2 regions of the Cronobacter condimenti 1330 genome follow, and region 1 is predicted to be linked to the other one. Evidence: predicted binding sites of a transcription regulator. Region 1 holds the regulator's gene; the other holds the start of a gene.
What was found. Region 1 encodes CRP, which controls carbon source genes, mostly activating them, when cyclic AMP is high. Its sites were predicted from a motif close to ATGTGANNNNNNTCACAT; they were not measured.

Region 1 (12,861 bases):
CTGATTTGCCGCTCCGATCTGCTCCTGCTCGACGAGCCGACCAACCACCTCGATCTCGACGCGGTCATCTGGCTGGAAAAATGGCTAAAGAGCTATAACGGCACGCTGATCCTTATCTCGCATGACCGCGATTTCCTGGATCCGGTTGTGGATAAAATTATCCATATCGAACAGCAAAATATGTTCGAGTACACCGGCAACTACAGCTCCTTTGAGCGCCAGCGCGCCACGCGCCTCGCCCAGCAGCAGGCGACCTACGAAAGCCAGCAGCAGCGCGTCGCGCATCTGCAAAGCTTTATTGACCGCTTTAAAGCCAAAGCGTCTAAGGCGAAGCAGGCGCAGAGCCGCATTAAGATGCTGGAGCGCATGGAACTGATTGCGCCCGCGCATGTGGACAACCCGTTCCACTTTAGCTTCCGCGCGCCGGAAAGCCTGCCCAACCCGTTGCTGAAAATGGAAAAAGTCAGCGCCGGTTATGGCGATCGCACGATACTCAACTCCATCAAACTCAACCTGGTGCCCGGCTCGCGCATCGGTCTGCTCGGTCGTAATGGCGCGGGGAAATCGACGCTGATTAAACTGCTGGCGGGCGAACTGGCCCCGGTGAGCGGAGATATCGGGCTTGCTAAAGGGATTAAGCTTGGTTACTTCGCGCAGCACCAGCTGGAGTTTTTACGCGCCGATGAATCGCCGTTGCAGCATCTGGCGCGCATTGCCCCACGTGAAACTGAACAGCAGTTGCGCGACTACCTTGGCGGCTTCGGCTTTCAGGGCGATAAAGTGACAGAAGTCACCGAGCGTTTTTCCGGCGGCGAGAAAGCGCGCCTGGTTCTGGCCCTGATCGTCTGGCAGCGCCCCAACCTGCTGCTGCTCGATGAACCGACCAACCACCTCGATCTCGACATGCGCCAGGCCCTAACCGACGCGCTGATCGAATTCGAAGGCGCGCTGGTGGTCGTCTCGCACGACCGTCACCTGATTCGTTCCACCACCGATGACCTCTATCTGGTTCACGATGGCAAGGTCGAAGCCTTCGACGGAGACCTGGACGATTACCAGCAGTGGCTGAGCGACGTACAAAAGCAGGAGAGCCAGGGCGACGACATCAGCCGCGAGAAAGACAACGGCAACAGCGCGCAGGCGCGCAAAGATCAAAAACGCCGCGAGGCGGAACTGCGCACCCAGACGCAACCGCTACGTAAAGAGATCACGCGTCTTGAGAAAGAGATGGAAAAGCTCAACGCCACGCTCGCAGGCGTCGAAGAGAAACTCGCCGACAGCGCCATTTACGATCCGGCTCGCAAAGCGGAGATGAATGAGTGTCTGCAAACACAGGCGAAGACCAAAGCGGCGCTGGAAGAGTGCGAAATGGCGTGGCTGGATGCCCAGGAACAATTAGAAGCGATGCTGCAAAACGATTAACCGGGCGCGAGCGCCCGGTGACGGTGATGGTTAGCGCTGCGCCGCCAGCCGCTGGCGCAGCGTTTCCAGGTGCTCCACCCCGTGAAGTTTGCCGTCCAGGAACCGGGTTTTTAGCTCGCCCTGCGCTTCCTGCTCCAGCGTCTGTTCATCAAACAACTGATAATCGTCCTGCGCGTCGCGCTCTACGCGCAGCAGCCCGCGCGCTGAGCGTTTCAGGCCACTGTCGGTTTTCGGCTCTTTGAAAATCATACGGCCAACGCCGTTTACTTCACCGTAGGTGGCTTTCATCGCAAAGCCGAAAGTGTCGCGGGTGTTGTACTGGTAGGTGAAGGAGCCGACGCCAAACACCACGTTAGCGCTGGCGAAGCCTTTCGCTGCCAGGCGACGTAAAATCTCTTCGGCGCGGTCAAGCGTTATAGAATCGCCGTAAATCAGCCCTACATGCGGGTCGAGCACTTTAAAGCCTTTGTCGTTAATAGTGCCGCCGAAAATCTCCCACAACACTTCAACCGACCCCTTCTCTTCTGCCGTGCGGTCTGCACGGGTGTCATCATCTGCACCGGTACCGCAGAGGATCTCCACCGGGTCGCCGCTGTCCGGGCGGAACACTACGCGGCCTTCGCGCGCCATAATCTGCGTTTTCAGCTCGCGGGTATATTCCGTAATGACGCGCCAGTAATCCCAGGTGTCGGACACAATCGAGACAAAACCGTTCGGATAAAGATCGCAAATCAGGCGGCGGAACGTTTCGATTTCGCTCTCTTTTTCGCCCATGCACATCACGCTGTGCTCGGTCGCGGGGATAGACGCCGCGATAAAGCATTCCTGCCCCTGGGTGTAGTAATCGCGGGCATAAAGCAGGGAAGGAATGTTATCGGTGCCTTTAAAACTCAACAGGTGACCGCAGCCTGCCTGCGCGGTGTCCTGCAGGCCAGACATACCGCGGAAAGAAAAATCGTGGCACTGGAAATCCAGGTGGCTTACGTCCGTGCAGGTTTCCTGCGCCCAGCGCTCACAGATTTTACGGTAGTGATGCGCGATAGTGGCATTGGTCGATGACTTCCAGAGTTCCGCCGAGAGTACGGTTTCCAGGTAATTCACCAGCCAGAAGAATTCCGGGCGCGTGTTGGTGATAGTCAGTACGGGCACTTTCATCGCCACTTTGCTGCCTTCATCCAGCGCTTTGATGTGCAGCGGCAGGTAGCCAAGCTGATGCAGCGCGCGAATGTGCTCCGCGCTCACGGCACCTTTACCGATATAGCTGTCCATCACGGCCTGATACTCCTCCACGACGTCCGCTTCCGGGCGCGCGAAAAACTCGTCATTAAACAGATCAATCAGGAACCACTGCAGGAACCCCTGCAGGCCGAAGAACACCAGTTTGCCGTCCGCGACCGGAGAGTGGAAATGGCGATCGCTGCGCGGCGTAAAGTTGGAATAGACTTTGGTGGTGCCCGCCGGATACTGCTCACGGTGCGATACTTTGTAGCCATCAATAGCCAGAATTGGATTCATCTTCATGTCCCTTCTCCTTACGCGTTATAAATATTGTTGATATCAATAATTTCTACCCGATCCTGCGCCAGCGCGGCGGGCGCGAAGGAGTTGGTCGTATAAAGCTGGTCAATACCGTTATTCAGCAGGTTTTCGACGCCTTTTGAAAACACGCCATGCGTGACATAGAGACTGACGCTGCGAGCGCCCGCATCGCGCAACACCTGGGCGGAGCCGATAAACGTGCCGCCTGCGTCACACAGGTCATCAACAATCAACACCGCCTTGCCTTTCACATCGCCATCCACCAGACGAAAACCGGTCAGCTCGCCGGTCGCGACATTGCGCTGCTTGGTCAGAATGGCAAATTCGTCTACGCCGGCAGCCTGCGCCACAGCATGGATTTTTTTGAGCGCGCCCGCATCCGGCGCCACCAGCATTAACTCACCGGCTTTCAGGGCGGCAACCAGCGTCTGGCTTTGCATCAGGCAGCGCTCCTGCGGGATAGCCACCAGATTATCGATGGCGGCAGCGGCAGCCTCGCTGTGCGGGTCCAGCACCAAGATTTTGTCGAAACCAAGCGTATTGAGCAGGCGGGCAAACACTTTCAGCGCGAAGCTGTCGCCTGGTTGCATATGCCTGTCCTGACGGGCGTAAGGCAGCCACGGCAGTTCCAGATGGCTGAAGCGGACATCGCAATGCTGACGCACCGCGTCGGTCAGTTGCGCCAGCACCATAAAGTCATCCATCGTTTTCAGGGCGGCGGCGCGAATGCGCAGCAGCGAGGCGACGCGAGGCAGCGCGCCGGTCACTTTCGCCCATACGGCGCCATCAGGAAAGCGCCCGGTCTGTGTTGCTATCTCTTGTCCGTCTACCATCAGTTGCGGCTGCATCATTGTTGCCCCCGGTTATTTAATTAATGTCCCTTCGACACATTTAATATTGTCCATGAGACAATATTAAGCAAGCGATATTTTGCCGCAGCGGCTAAAAAATAGCATGTTATTGAAAATTAAATTAATAAAGGTTTGTGTTGCCGTAGTCCGCGAGGCTGGTAAACTTGTCTCTGAGACAATTAAACGGAGCGGCACATGACGACTGAAGCGGAATATTTAGAAAATTATGATCCTGCGCGGTTCCCTTCTCCGCTGGTCACGGTCGACAGCGTGCTGTTTACGCTGCATGAGCAGTCGCTATGCGTCTTGCTGGTGCAGCGCGCGCGCCATCCGCAGCAAGGGCGCTGGGCGCTGCCGGGCGGCTTTATCGATATGCAGAACGATGGATCCACGCACGACACTGCGCGGCGCTTGCTTACCGCAAAAACCGGCGTAAGTCCGTCCTGGCTTGAACAACTGGAGACGTTTTCCGGCCCCGATCGCGACCCGCGCGGCTGGAGCCTGACCACCGCATGGTTTGCGCTTATCGCCTGGGTGGACTGCGCGCCGCATATCGCCTCCGTCAGCGACGCGCAGTGGGTCCCGGTGAACGCGCTTGAGACTACCGAGCTTGCCTTCGATCACCGGGTTATTATCGAGGCGGCGCTGCGCCGCCTGCGCCAGAAGACAATGTATTCCCTGCTGCCGGTATACTGCCTGCCAGAATGCTTTACCCTAAGCCAGCTTCAGGAGGCGACGGAGATCATTCTCGGCCAGCCCATCCAGCGCAAAAGCTTGATTCGTCGTTTTGAAGCGTCGGGAATGTTTGAAGAAACGGGCGAGAGTATCGCCACCGGCGCGCGTAAGGCCCGTCTCTGGCGGCGTAAACCGGATGCCGATATTCATCTGTTCTCGCGCAATTTACTGGCCGAGTGATCCGCACCAAAGCATCAACAAAATGAATAACAATCGTTATAGTAGTTAGCGAACTAATAAAAGACAGTGTGCCATGACCGACATTACGCCCGCAGAACTCCCTGCACTGAACACCGATTCCTCACATTTTCAGCCGATGCCGGGGGTAAGCAATCCACACCTGCAAACCATGCTGCCGCGCGTGCTGCGCCGTCGCCTGCAGTTTGAGCCGCACTGGCAGCGGCTGGAGCTGCCGGACGGCGATTTTGTCGATCTGGCCTTTAGCGAAAACCCGGACCAGGCGCGCCATAAACCGCGTCTGGTCGTGTTCCACGGACTGGAAGGCAGCCTGCACAGCCCATACGCCCATGGGCTTATTCATGCGGCGAAACAGCGCGGCTGGCTTGGCGTAGTGATGCATTTCCGCGGCTGTAGCGGCGTGCCGAACAAATTGGGGCGTATCTATCACTCGGGCGAAACCGAAGACGGCACTTTTTTCCTGCGCTGGCTGGATGAGCGCTACGGCACCATGCCGACGGCGGCCGTAGGCTATTCGCTCGGCGGCAATATGCTCGGTTGCCTGATGGCCGAGATAGACGCCGCGTTTCCGCTGAATGCAGGCGTGATTGTCTCCGCACCGTTTATGCTGGAACACTGCTGCAACCATATGGAAAAAGGCTTTTCGCGCGTCTATCAGTTCTACTTGCTGAATCTGTTGAAAGCCAACGCCACTCGCAAGCTGAAAGCCTGGCCCGGCACGCTGCCGGTTGATCTGACCCAGCTTAAACGCCTGCGACGCCTGCGTGACTTTGACGATTTGATCACGTCGAAAATCCACGGTTTTACCGACGCAGTGGATTACTATCGCCAGTGCAGCGCCCTGCCGCGGCTCACTGCTATCACGCGTCCGACGCTTATCATTCACGCCAAAGATGACCCGTTTATGGATCATCACGTGATCCCCGATATCACCACGCTGCCTGCTAATATTGAATATCAGCTGACGGAACATGGCGGTCACGTGGGTTTCGTCGGCGGCACGCTGCGCCAGCCGAAAATGTGGCTGGAACAGCGCATTCCTGACTGGTTAACCCCTTATCTGGACCGATAAATGATCATTCCCTGGCAAGAAGTCGACCCTGAGACGCTGGATCGCCTGATTGAAGCCTTCGTCTTGCGCGAAGGCACCGATTATGGTGAACATGAACGCTCGCTTGAGCAAAAGGTCGCCGATGTGCGGCGTCAGTTGCAAAGCGGCGAAGCCGTTCTGGTGTGGTCCGAACTGCACGAAACGGTCAATATCATGCCGCGCTCGCAGTTTCGCGGTTAATCTTGCCAGGCGGAGCCTTGCCCCGCCGCTTCAGGGAGTTGTCTCGCTATGTCTGCCAAACATCCGGTCATCGCTGTCACGGGCTCCAGCGGCGCGGGAACCACCACTACCAGCCTCGCGTTTCGTAAAATCTTTGCACAATTAAACCTGCGCGCCGCCGAGGTCGAAGGCGATAGCTTCCATCGCTACACGCGCCCCGAAATGGACATGGCTATCCGTAAAGCGCGCGATCTGGGCCGTCACATTAGCTATTTCGGCCCGGAAGCGAACGACTTCGGCCTGCTGGAGCAAACTTTTGTCGAGTACGGCCTGACCGGTACAGGGCAGTCGCGCAAATACCTGCACACCTACGATGAGGCAGTGCCGTGGAATCAGGTGCCAGGCACGTTTACGCCGTGGCAACCGCTGCCGGAACCGACAGACGTGTTGTTCTACGAAGGGCTACATGGCGGCGTGGTAACTCCGCAAAACGACGTGGCGAAACATGTGGATTTGCTGGTGGGCGTGGTGCCTATCGTCAACCTGGAGTGGATACAAAAGATGATCCGCGATACCAGCGAGCGCGGCCATTCCCGCGAGGCGGTGATGGACTCTGTCGTGCGTTCGATGGAGGATTACATCAACTACATCACGCCACAGTTCTCTCGTACGCATATCAACTTCCAGCGCGTGCCGACAGTGGATACGTCCAACCCGTTTGCCGCCAAAGGCATCCCGTCGCTTGATGAAAGCTTCGTCGTCATCCATTTCCGTAATCTGGATAATATTGACTACCCGTGGCTGCTTGCGATGCTGCAGGGTTCGTTTATTTCCCACATCAATACGCTAGTGGTGCCGGGCGGGAAAATGGGGCTGGCGATGGAGTTAATTATGTTGCCGCTGGTGCAACGACTGATGGAAGGCAAGCAGATCGACTGAGATCATGCCCGGTGGCGCTGCGCTTACCGGGCCTACAAAGACAGTTAGCGTGTGAACGGGTCAGCGAAGCGCCGCCCGCCGCGCCATTACCCTTCGATAACTTCGTAAGAGTGCGTGATATCTACGCCTTTACCGAGCATCAACGCGACCGAGCAATATTTCTCCGCCGACAGATCCACCGCACGCGCGACCGCCGCCTCTTTCAGGGCCTTGCCCGTCACCACGAAATGCAGATTGATATGTGTGAACAGACGCGGCGCTTCTTCGCGACGCTCAGAGGTCAGCTTCACTTCACAATCGGTCACGTCGTGACGGCCTTTTTGCAGAATAGAAACCACGTCAATCGCGCTGCAACCGCCAGCGGCCATCAGCACCATTTCCATCGGGCTCGGCGCTTTGTCGCCGGAGTTGCCGTCCATCAGAATCTGGTGGCCGGATGCGGACTCACCCAGGAAGGTTAAGCCTTCCACCCATTTCACTCGTGCATGCATGATTATCACTCCAGGGCATTCATTTTCCTGACAGATTACGCGGGCGCGTCGTCAGAGGCAATGGAAGGCGACCTGCGTCAAGCTGAAACGAGACAACAGGAGACACCTGATAAAAGCTATGCTAAAACAGTCTGGATGCAGCGGCGATACATTGATGTTACGCATGTATGCAGAGGAGAAGACAATTTATCGGCTGCGACGTCCACGGACAGCCAACTTCCCTGGACGCGGGAAGATGATGATTGCAAAGCCAGACAGGGGTTACGCGCCCTGTCTTTGGAGCCAGTTTAAAACAGAGGATAACCGCGCATGGTGCTTGGCAAACCGCAAACAGACCCGACTCTTGAATGGTTCTTGTCTCATTGCCACATTCATAAATATCCATCTAAGAGCACGCTGATTCACCAGGGTGAAAAAGCGGAGACGCTGTATTACATCGTCAAAGGCTCAGTGGCAGTGTTGATCAAAGATGAAGAGGGCAAGGAGATGATCCTCTCGTACCTGAATCAGGGAGACTTCATCGGCGAACTGGGTTTGTTCGAGGAAGGTCAGGAACGCAGCGCCTGGGTTCGCGCTAAAACTGCCTGTGAAGTGGCTGAGATCTCTTATAAAAAATTCCGTCAGCTGATTCAGGTAAACCCGGATATTCTGATGCGTCTCTCCTCACAGATGGCGCGTCGTCTGCAGGTCACCTCTGAAAAAGTCGGTAACCTGGCGTTCCTCGACGTGACAGGCCGCATCGCGCAGACGCTGCTGAATCTCGCAAAACAGCCGGACGCCATGACCCATCCGGACGGCATGCAGATCAAAATCACCCGTCAGGAAATCGGTCAGATCGTGGGCTGCTCCCGCGAAACCGTGGGCCGTATCCTGAAAATGCTTGAAGATCAGAACCTGATCTCCGCGCACGGGAAAACTATCGTGGTTTACGGAACCCGCTAAGGTTCCTGAAAAAAACGGCGTGTCGCTTCGGTAACACGCCGTTTTTGTTTCTATACTTCTCCCCTATGTGGCGTCGTCTTATCTATCACCCTGAAATCAATTACGCTTTGCGGCAAACACTGATCTTAAGCCTGCCGGTGGCGGTCGGGTTGATGCTGGGCCACTTACAACAGGGATTACTCTTCTCACTGGTGCCCGCCTGCTGCAACATCGCTGGTCTCGACACCCCGCATAAACGTTTTTTCAAACGCCTTATCATCGGCGCCTCGCTCTTCGCGCTTAGTAGTCTTGCGGTACAGTTTCTGCTGCTACAGGCGGTGCCGCTGCCGCTTATTTTGCTGATGCTGGCGCTGTTGCTTGGCGTCACGGCGGAAATCAGCCCGCTTCACGCGCGCCTGCTGCCCGCGTCGCTCATCGCCGCCATTTTCACCCTAAGTCTCGCCGGGAATATGCCCGTCTGGCAGCCGATGCTGCTCTATATCCTTGGCACGCTCTGGTACGGCGCGTTCAACGGCTTCTGGTTCTGGCTGTGGCGCGAGCAGCCGCTGCGTGAGTCGCTAAGCCTGATTTATAAAAGCCTCGCCGACTACTGCGAAGCAAAATACAGTCTGCTGACGCGCCACACCGACCCGGAACAGGCGCTACCGCCGCTGCTGGTGCATCAGCAAAAAGTGGTGGATCAGATAAGCCAGTGTTATCAGCAGTTGCAGATGCTGGCAGCTACCCGGCAGAACGGTTACAAGCGCCTGCTGCGCTCGTTTCAGGTGGCGCTCGATCTTCAGGAGCATATTTCGGTCTCGCTGCATCAGCCAGGCGAAGTACAAAAACTGGTGGAGCGCAGCCACGCCGAAGAAGTGCTGCGCTGGACAGCCCAGACCGTGGCCACGCGTCTTCGCACGCTCTCAGACGACATTCTTTATCACCGCTATTCGCACCGCTTTTCAATGGATAAACAGGTCGCGGCGCTGGCGAAAATCGCCCGCCAGCACCCGGATAACCCCGTCGGACAGTTCTGCGAATATCACTTCAGCCGTATCGCACGCGTGCTGCGCACCCAGCGTCCGCTTTATGCCCGCGACATGATGGACAGCGGCCAGCGACGTTTGCCGCTGTTACCTGCCCTGAAAAGCTATTTGTCGCTCAAATCCGCCGCGCTACGCACTTCGGCGCGACTGGGCGTAATGCTGGCGGCGGCCGGTCTGCTGGCGAGCGTGTTTCAGCTGCCAAAACCCTACTGGATCCTGATGACGGTTCTGTTCGTGACGCAAAACGGCTATGGCGCGACGCGCGTGCGCATTCTGCATCGTGCGGGCGGGACGCTGGCGGGGTTGATTATCGCGGGCATTACGCTTCACCTGAAGGTGCCACAGGGCTATACGCTGCTCGGCATGCTGCTGGTGACGCTCATCAGTTATCTCATCATCCGGCGCAACTACGGCTGGGCGATGATCGGCTTTACCGTGACGGCGGTCTATTCGCTACAACTTCTGACGCTGAACGGCGAACAGTACATCGTGGCGCGCCTGATAGACACGCTGACGGGTTGCCTTATCGCCTTCGGCGGTATGGTCTGGCTTTGGCCGCAGTGGCAAAGCGGCCTGCTGCGACAGAATGCGCATGACGCCCTGGAGGCCGACCAGGAGGCGCTGCGCCTGATCCTGAGCGACGATCCGCAACCCGCGCCGCTCGCCTGGCAGCGCATGCGCGTTAACCAGGCGCACAACGCGCTCTATAATTCACTCAATCAGGCGATGCAGGAGCCAGGCTTTAACAGCCGTTATCTGGAAGATATGCGCCTGTGGGTGACGCACAGCCAGTTTATCGTCGAGCATGTTAACGCCATCACGACGCTTGCCCGCGAGCAGGCCTCACTCACGCCAGAGGCGGCGGCGCGTTATTTGCAGGCGTGTGAAATCGCACTGCAACGCTGTCAGCAGCGGCTGGAATATGACGCGCCGGGCGAGACGCAAAATGAGTCGGTGCTGGAAGGGGAAGAGGTATTACCGGAAGGGCCGCTCAGCGTCATGGAACATCATCTGCTGCGCATCCTTGACCATCTGCGCACCATGCATACCATTTCATCTGTGGCGTGGCGTCAGCGACCGCATCACGGCATCTGGCTCAGGCGCCGCCTGAGCCAGCCGCGCTGATTAGTTGTTCACCACGCGTGCTACGGCGTCTGCAAAACGGCGCATGCCTTCATCAATATCCGCGGTTTCCACCAGCAGTGACGGCGCAAAGCGCATCACGTCCGGCCCGGCATTCAGTACCATGACACCTTCTGCCGCGGCGGCGTAAAGGAAATCACGGGCGCGTCCATGGAAAGCCGGGGAGAGCTCAGCGCCAATCAGTAGCCCCATGCCGCGGATATCGCTGAACAACCCATATTGTTCCCCAATCTTTGTAAGATGCTGTACAAACTGCTCGCGCTTGTGCGCCACGCCATCCAGCACCTCCGGGGTATTAATAATATCAAACGCCTCACCCGCCACCGCACAGGCCAGCGGGTTGCCGCCATAGGTAGAGCCGTGTGAGCCGACATGAAACGCCGATGCCACGTCATGCGTAGTGAGCATCGCGCTGACCGGGAACCCGCCGCCCAGCGCTTTGGCGCTGGTCAGAATGTCCGGCGTCACGCCGTAGTGCATATAGGCAAAAAGCTTGCCGCTGCGGCCCATACCGCACTGCACTTCGTCAAACACCAGCAGCGCCTGATGCTGGTCACACAACTCACGCAGACCACGCAGGAAATCAGGCGTCGCGGCTGTCACGCCGCCTTCACCCTGCACAGGCTCAACCACAACCGCGCAGGTGTGGTCATCCATTACGGCTTTTACCGCATCGAGATCGTTAAACGGCACATGGATGATATCGGCGGGTTTAGGGCCGAAACCGTCAGAGTATTTCGCCTGACCGCCCACGGAGACGGTAAACAGCGAGCGTCCGTGAAAGGCGTTATAGAATGCGATGATTTTGGTTTTGTAGGGGCTGTGACGTGTGATGGCGTAATGGCGGGCAAGCTTGAACGCGGTTTCGTTGGCTTCGGTGCCGGAGTTCATGAACACGACGCGTTCAGCAAAAGTGGCGTCTACCAGCTTACGGCCCAGGCGCAGTGCGGGTTCGTTAGTGAACACATTACTGGTGTGCCAGAGCGTTTCGCCCTGCGCTTTCAGCGCGTCCACCAGCCGCGGGTGACAATGGCCGAGCGCGGTCACGGCGATGCCGCCCGCGAAATCGACATACTCTTTGCCCTGCTGATCCCAGACGCGGCTGCCCTTGCCCTTCACCGGAATAAATTCAGCCGGTGCATAAATCGGCAGGATCACGTCATCAAAGGTGGCGCGCGTAATTGCTGTTTTTTCAGTTGCCATTTCATGCCCATCCAGTAAATGTGCCATCGCACATGAAAAGATAAGCACAAAATATGAATAAAAAATCACTAAAAGGCAATAAAAATTCAGCGCGAAAGGAAGTTTGCCAGCAGCTGGTGTCCCTGCTCGCTCAGAATACTCTCCGGGTGAAACTGCACACCTTCAAGCGGCAAGTCGCGATGGCGAATGCCCATAATTTCGCCTTCATCCGTCCAGGCGGTAATGTCAAACGCCGCAGGCAGCGTCGTGCGATCGATAATCAACGAATGATAGCGGGTAACGGTGAGCGGGTTATTCAGCCCGGTGAACACGCCCGTGCCGTTGTGGTGAATCGCCGAGGTTTTGCCATGCATGACGGTTGTAGCGCGCACTACGTCTGCGCCGAAGGCTTGTCCAATGGCCTGATGCCCGAGGCAGACGCCGAGTATCGGCAGGCGACCGGCGTAGCGTCGGATAGCCGCAAGTGAAATACCCGCTTCATTGGGGGTACAGGGGCCGGGAGAGATGACCAGATGCGCTGGGGCGAGCGCATCGATATCATCAGGCGTCAGCTCATCGTTGCGCCTGACTACCACCTCTGCGCCCAGCTCGCTGAAATACTGAAACAGGTTCCAGGTGAAAGAATCGTAGTTGTCGATAAGCAGTAACATGGCGGCTCCGGAAAAAAGAACCGCGCCAGTTTACTCGCTTTCCCGCGCCTCGCTCACCACTTTGGCGAAGATTTTCTCAAGCGGTGCCAGGTCGCCCATCGCTCCGGCCTGATTAGCCGCGCGCCACGCGTCGACATCAACACCCCGCCAGTCAAGGCTATAACCTGCATGAAGTGCGAGCTGTTCAAAGAACACGCGCTGGGCGCGCCCGGTGCCGATGCGAAACGGATGCAGGACGTTAATCTCGCAGTAATAATGCGCAAGACGGGCGGTAAAAGCGTCTGGCTCCAGTCCGATGAGGTAATCCTCATCTTCCAGCGCCTGCATCAGCGCATTACCCTCTTTTTCCAGATATTCGAAATGCGCAAAGCGGGTCTCGCCCTGATAGATATCGACTTCACGCAACTCGCCCGCCCAGTCGTAGAGATCCTGAAAAAGCTGGCGGTGAATGGC
Region 2 (6,091 bases), 1.9 Mb from region 1:
CGTCGCCCCAGGTGATGCGCGCGCCCATTTTCTCCAGCACGTCGGCAAAATGAATGTCGCCCTGCACACTGTTGCGACCAATACCCGTTACCTTCACGGTGCCGCCTTTGATTGCCGCCGCCGCCAGGAAATAGGAAGCAGAAGAGGCGTCCCCTTCCACCAGATAATGCCCCGGTGACTGATATTGCTGGCCACCCTGAATCACAAAACGCTGATAGTTCTGATTCTCCACCTCTACACCGAAGGTTTTCATCAGATGCAGCGTGATATCGATATACGGTTTTGAAACCAGTTCGCCTTTGATATCGATAGCGGTGTTGCTCGGCGCCAGCGGTGCCGCCATCAGCAGCGCCGTTAAAAACTGGCTTGAAACGCTGCCATCCACGGTGACATTCCCACCCGCAAAGCCGCCTTTCAGGTGCAGCGGCGGATAGTTTTCCTGCTCCAGATACGTCACGTCCGCACCACCCTGACGCAGCGCGTCTACGAGATGGCCAATCGGGCGTTCTTTCATCCGCGGCTCACCCGTCAGCACCACATTGTTCGTGCCAAGGCACAACGCTGCCGCCAACGGGCGCATCGCAGTGCCTGCATTGCCTAAAAACAGCTCTAGCTCGACGAGCGTATTAAACGGTCCACCCTGCCCCTGAATTTCACAACGGGTACGATCTTCGGACAGCACATAATGAACGCCCAGCGCCTTGAGCGCATTGAGCATATGGCGCACGTCATCGCTGTCTAAAAGATTGGTCAGCGTGGTTGTGCCCTTCGCCAACGCCGCCAGCAACAGCGCCCGGTTAGAGACACTCTTGGAGCCAGGCAGATTAATGGTGCCATCCACACGCGCGATGGGTTGTAAGGTCAGGGATTCCTGCATGAAAAAAGTCTCGATAAAACAGAATAAAAACCCCGCGGCCAGCCGCGGGGAGAATCGTAACGAAAGGATTAACCGTGGCGACGCTCGAAATCAACCATAAAATCGGTCAGGGCTTGCACCCCTTCAAGCGGCATCGCGTTATAGATTGAAGCACGCATACCACCGACCACACGGTGGCCTTTCAACGCGTGCAGGCCAGCGGCGAACGATTCTTCCAGGAAAAGCTTATCCAGACTACTGTCGGCAAGCTGGAACGGCACGTTCATACGTGAACGGTTGGCTGCAGCCACATCGTTGCGGTAGAAATCGCTGTTATCAATCACGCCATAAAGGAGATCGGCTTTCTGCTGGTTGATTTTGTCCATCGCCGCCACGCCGCCTTTGGTTTTCAGCCATTTGAAGACCAGACCTGACAAATACCAGGCGAAAGTCGGCGGCGTGTTGAACATAGAATCGTTTTCACTCAGTACGGTGTAATCCAGAACTGACGGGCAGGCAACATGCGCGTTGCCAAGCAGATCCTCACGAACAACCACCAGCGTCAGACCCGCCGGGCCGATGTTCTTCTGCGCGCCGGCGTAGATAACGCCGTAGCGACTAACATCAATCGGATGAGAAAGGATGGTGGAGGAGAAATCCGCGGTCACAATAGCGTCGCCGAAATCCGGCGTGTCGTTAATGGCGATGCCGTCGATAGTTTCGTTCGGACAATAGTGCAGGTAGGCCGCCTTTTCTGACAGCTGCCATTCGCTCATTGGTTTAATTGCGCGCTTGCCATCGAGGGTAATTTTCGCGTCGATGACGTTCGGCGTGAGATACTTTTTCGCTTCTTTGACGGCGCTTGCCGCCCAGTAGCCGCCATCCACATAATCGGCTGTTGTTTTATCGCCGAGCAGGTTCAGCGGAATCGCGGAGAACTGACCGCGACCGCCGCCGTGGCAGAACAACACTTTGTAGTTTGAGGGGATTTGCAGAAGATCGCGAAAATCCTGTTCTGCCTGTTCCGCAACCTGAATAAACTCTTTGCTGCGGTGACTGATTTCCATGACCGAAGTGCCTAAACCCTCCCAGTCACGTAACTCTTCCTGAGCCACTCGCAACACATCCACCGGCAGCATCGCCGGGCCAGAACTAAAATTGTAGACCTGAGCCATTTCCCCTCACCACGCTAAAAGCAATAAGTTTTTCCTGTGGCTATCGGTTTTATCATTCCCCCGCCGGGCCTGCAACGGCTAATCCTGGCACCGGGGGGAATGTGCGCCAAATCACACAACAGATTCCGCCAGCGTTACGCGCGCTGACGGAGGAATTGGCTATCAGGTCACGCGTGTAGCGGTGCTTGCCTTCACCCATATGTGGTTTTTACAGCGCGGACACGGCGGTTTTTCGCCTGCCTCATAGGTCACCACTTCGCTGCAGCGAATGCAGGCATAATCACCGACTTCCGGAATAGTTTCAAAACGCTCGCTGCAATATTCCGGCAGGATAGAAAGCCCAGGCCGCACCAGCTTATCAGGATAGTAATAGATGCTAATTTGCCCGTTCGCTTCAAGAATGGCGAGCCGCACCTGACCGAGATGCTCGACACCGTTATTTCGCAATTCCATAAAGAACTCAAACTCGGTCATGTTTTCCCGGTTGAGTTTCTCCCAGGCCAGTTCGCCATCTTCAATAATGATGCGAGGCTTACCCTCCAGCAGATCTTCAAGCTTTTCACTAAAAGACATGAGCCACATCACCAGACGGTAGAGCGCACCAAGTGTCACGAAGACAACCAGAACCGGCAGGAGCGGCACGTCATCATAAAATGCCACATCACCCGCCGCCGAACCGAGTGTCAGAATGATTAAAACTTCGAACAACGACATCTGACGAACGCCCCGTCGCCCGGTAATTTTGAGAAACAGAAACACCAGAATAAAGGTATAAAGGCTGCGCAGCGCCACTTCACCCAGAAACTCAAGCGGAAACTTGTCAAGCGCCATCCGTTGCAAATCGAAAGCTTTCATATTTTTCTTACGCCATAACAGAGAGTTATCATCTTTAAGGATAGCCTTAAGATTTATTTCTGCCGCGTCGGGCGGGACGATGGCGCAAAACGGCTAAAATCCGTATCATTGCGCGCTTTGCGTACGACAAAAGTGGATCCCATGACTCAAACTTTCATCCCTGGCAAAGATGCCGCTCTGGAAGACTCCATCGCTCGCTTCCAGCAGAAACTCACCGATCTGGGCTTTGACATTGAAGAGGCCTCCTGGCTTAATCCGGTGCCGAACGTCTGGTCCGTGCATATTCGCGACAAAGCGTGCGCGCTGTGCTTTACCAATGGTAAAGGCGCCACGAAAAAAGCCGCGCTGGCCTCTGCGCTGGGCGAATATTTTGAGCGTTTATCCACCAACTATTTCTTCGCTGATTTCTGGCTGGGCGACACGATTGCCAACGGCCCGTTTGTGCATTATCCGAATGAAAAGTGGTTCCCTATCCCGCAGAGCGACGAGCTGCCGGAAGGTATCCTGGACGCCCGCCTGCGCGCATTTTACGATCCGGAAAACGAACTGACCGCGAGCATGCTGGTCGATTTGCAGTCCGGCAATGAAACACGCGGCATTTGCGCCCTGCCGTTTACCCGTCAGTCGGATGAACAAACCGTCTATATTCCGATGAACATCGTCGGCAATTTGTATGTCTCTAACGGCATGTCCGCCGGAAACACCCGTAACGAAGCACGTGTACAGGGTCTTTCAGAGGTGTTTGAGCGCCACATCAAAAACCGCATCATCGCAGAGAGCATCAGCCTGCCGGAAATTCCGCAAGATGTGCTGGCGCGCTATCCGGGTGTGGTTGAAGCCATTAATACGCTTGAAGCCGAAGGATTCCCGATTTTCGCCTACGACGGCTCGCTCGGCGGCAAATATCCGGTTATCTGCGTCGTGCTGTTTAACCCGGCGAACGGTACGTGCTTCGCCTCTTTCGGCGCACATCCTGATTTCGGCGTGGCGCTGGAACGTACCGTTACTGAATTGCTGCAGGGGCGTGGTCTGAAAGATCTGGACGTGTTTACCCCGCCGACGTTTGACGACGAGGAAGTTGCCGAACACGCTAACCTCGAAACGCACTTTATCGACTCCAGCGGTCTGATCTCCTGGGATATGTTCAAGCAGGACGCAGACTATCCGTTCGTCGACTGGAGCTTCGCCGGGACGACAGAAGAAGAGTTTGCCACGCTGATGGCTATCTTCCAGTCCGAAGATAAAGAAGTGTATATCGCTGATTACGAACATCTGGGTGTGTATGCCTGCCGTATTCTGGTGCCAGGCATGTCTGACATCTATCCGGCGGAAGATTTGCTGCTCGCCAATAACAGCATGGGTGCGCATCTGCGCGAAACGCTGCTGGCGCTGCCGGGCAGCGAATGGGAGAAAGAAGATTACCTGAATCTTATCGCTCAGCTTGATGAAGAAGGCCACGACGATTTTACCCGTGTGCGCGAACTGCTTGGTCTGGCGACGGGTAAGGACAACGGCTGGTACACGCTGCGTATTGGCGAACTGAAAGCGATGCTGGCGCTGGCGGGTGGCGATCTGGATCAGGCGCTCATCTGGACGGAATGGACTATGGAGTTTAACGCGTCTGTCTTTAGTGCTGAGCGCGCCAACTATTACCGCTGCCTGCAAACTCTGCTGTTGCTGTCCCAGGAAGATGAACGTGAGCCGCTGCAATATCTGAATGCGTTTGTGCGTATGTACGGTTCCGACGCCGTAGAAGCCGCCAGCGCAGCCATCAGCGGTGAAGCGCCATTCTACGGCCTGCAACCTGTTGACGGCGATTTAAACGCCTTCCCGGCGCACCAGGCGCTGCTGGCGGCCTATGAAAAACTTCAACGCGCTAAAGCGACGTTTTGGCAAGGAAATTGATATAACGCATATCAATTGACTAGCTTCACACTTATGTTTAGCGAATATGACGGGGCACGTTTACGGCCCCGTTTTTATTTGTCTGGCTAAACACTTAATTGTAAAAATCGGGTTAATTACTGGTGAATATTAATTATATCCACCCGGCTTGATTGTTACTTTTTTTAGCCAATAATTTAGAGTGATTAACACCTTATGGGGAGAGAGAAACCGCTTTTTTTCAACTCATTTAATAATATTTAAAATTTATTTTTTATTGGATAATCAAAAAGTTAACCTGAAATTGCGCAAAAACCAGACGCTTTTCAGTCCTGCAAACCTGGCGAGATATGATCCATATCAAATTTTACTCCATCATGCTTTGTTAGTATCAACTCGCCGAATAAATAAAGAGAGAGTTAGTGTGAAAGCTGACAACCCTTTTGATTCATTACTCCCCGCTGCTATGGCCAAAGTCGCCGAGGAAGCGGGTGTTTATAAAGCCACGAAACATCCGTTAAAGACGTTTTATCTGGCAATTACGGCTGGCGTATTTATCTCAATTGCTTTTGTTTTCTATATCACCGCCACCACCGGCACTGCCACCATGCCTTTCGGCATTGCAAAACTGATTGGCGGCACCTGTTTCTCTCTCGGTCTGATTCTTTGCGTCATTTGCGGCGCCGATCTCTTTACCTCTACGGTACTGATTGTTGTCGCTAAAGCCAGCGGTCGCATCACTTGGGGACAACTGGCGCGCAACTGGCTGAATGTTTATGTGGGCAACCTGATCGGCGCCCTGCTCTTTGTTTTACTGATGTGGCTTTCTGGCGAGTATATGACCGCCAATGGCGGTTGGGGACTCAACGTTCTGCAAACCGCGTCACATAAAGTCGAACATACTTTTATTGAGGCCGTGTGCCTCGGCATCCTGGCTAACCTTATGGTGTGTCTGGCCGTCTGGATGAGCTATTCAGGCCGCAGCCTGATTGATAAAGCTTTTATTATGATTCTGCCGGTTGGAATGTTTGTGGCCAGCGGTTTCGAACACAGTATCGCCAACATGTTTATGATCCCAATGGGGATAGTGATTCGTCACTTTGGCAGCCCGGAGTTCTGGAGCGCCATTCACGCTTCGCCGGATCAATTTTCTCATCTGACCGTGATGAATTTCATCATTGATAACCTGATACCGGTAACCATAGGTAATATTATTGGTGGGGGTTTGCTTGTCGGATTGACATACTGGGTCATTTACCTGCGTGGCGACGACCATCGCTGATAGTTGTTCCAGGCAGTAAATAAAAAATCCACTTAAGAA

Region 2: serC (3-phosphoserine/phosphohydroxythreonine transaminase) is a predicted target of CRP. The motif match lies at 2,131-2,148, and genes of this name have one in related genera.

Annotation. Positions count from the first base shown of each region.
Region 1 is NZ_CP012264.1:3,982,395-3,995,255, forward strand. It holds gene AFK62_RS18340 (ABC transporter ATP-binding protein) at 1-1,422, shown strand, start outside; gene AFK62_RS18345 (nicotinate phosphoribosyltransferase) at 1,453-2,943, opposite strand; gene prs (ribose-phosphate diphosphokinase) at 2,955-3,812, opposite strand; gene AFK62_RS18355 (NUDIX hydrolase) at 4,008-4,727, shown strand; gene AFK62_RS18360 (hydrolase) at 4,801-5,817, shown strand; gene AFK62_RS18365 (YheU family protein) at 5,818-6,036, shown strand; gene AFK62_RS18370 (phosphoribulokinase) at 6,085-6,954, shown strand; gene AFK62_RS18375 (OsmC family protein) at 7,041-7,445, opposite strand; gene crp (cAMP-activated global transcriptional regulator CRP) at 7,755-8,387, shown strand; gene AFK62_RS18385 (YccS/YhfK family putative transporter) at 8,453-10,537, shown strand; gene argD (bifunctional acetylornithine/succinyldiaminopimelate transaminase) at 10,538-11,758, opposite strand; gene pabA (aminodeoxychorismate synthase component 2) at 11,845-12,408, opposite strand; gene AFK62_RS18400 (putative adenosine monophosphate-protein transferase Fic) at 12,439-12,861, opposite strand, start outside.
Region 2 is NZ_CP012264.1:1,529,004-1,535,094, reverse strand. It holds gene aroA (3-phosphoshikimate 1-carboxyvinyltransferase) at 1-877, opposite strand, end outside; gene serC (3-phosphoserine/phosphohydroxythreonine transaminase) at 946-2,031, opposite strand; gene AFK62_RS06990 (DUF421 domain-containing protein) at 2,194-2,886, opposite strand; gene ycaO (30S ribosomal protein S12 methylthiotransferase accessory factor YcaO) at 3,028-4,791, shown strand; gene focA (formate transporter FocA) at 5,195-6,052, shown strand.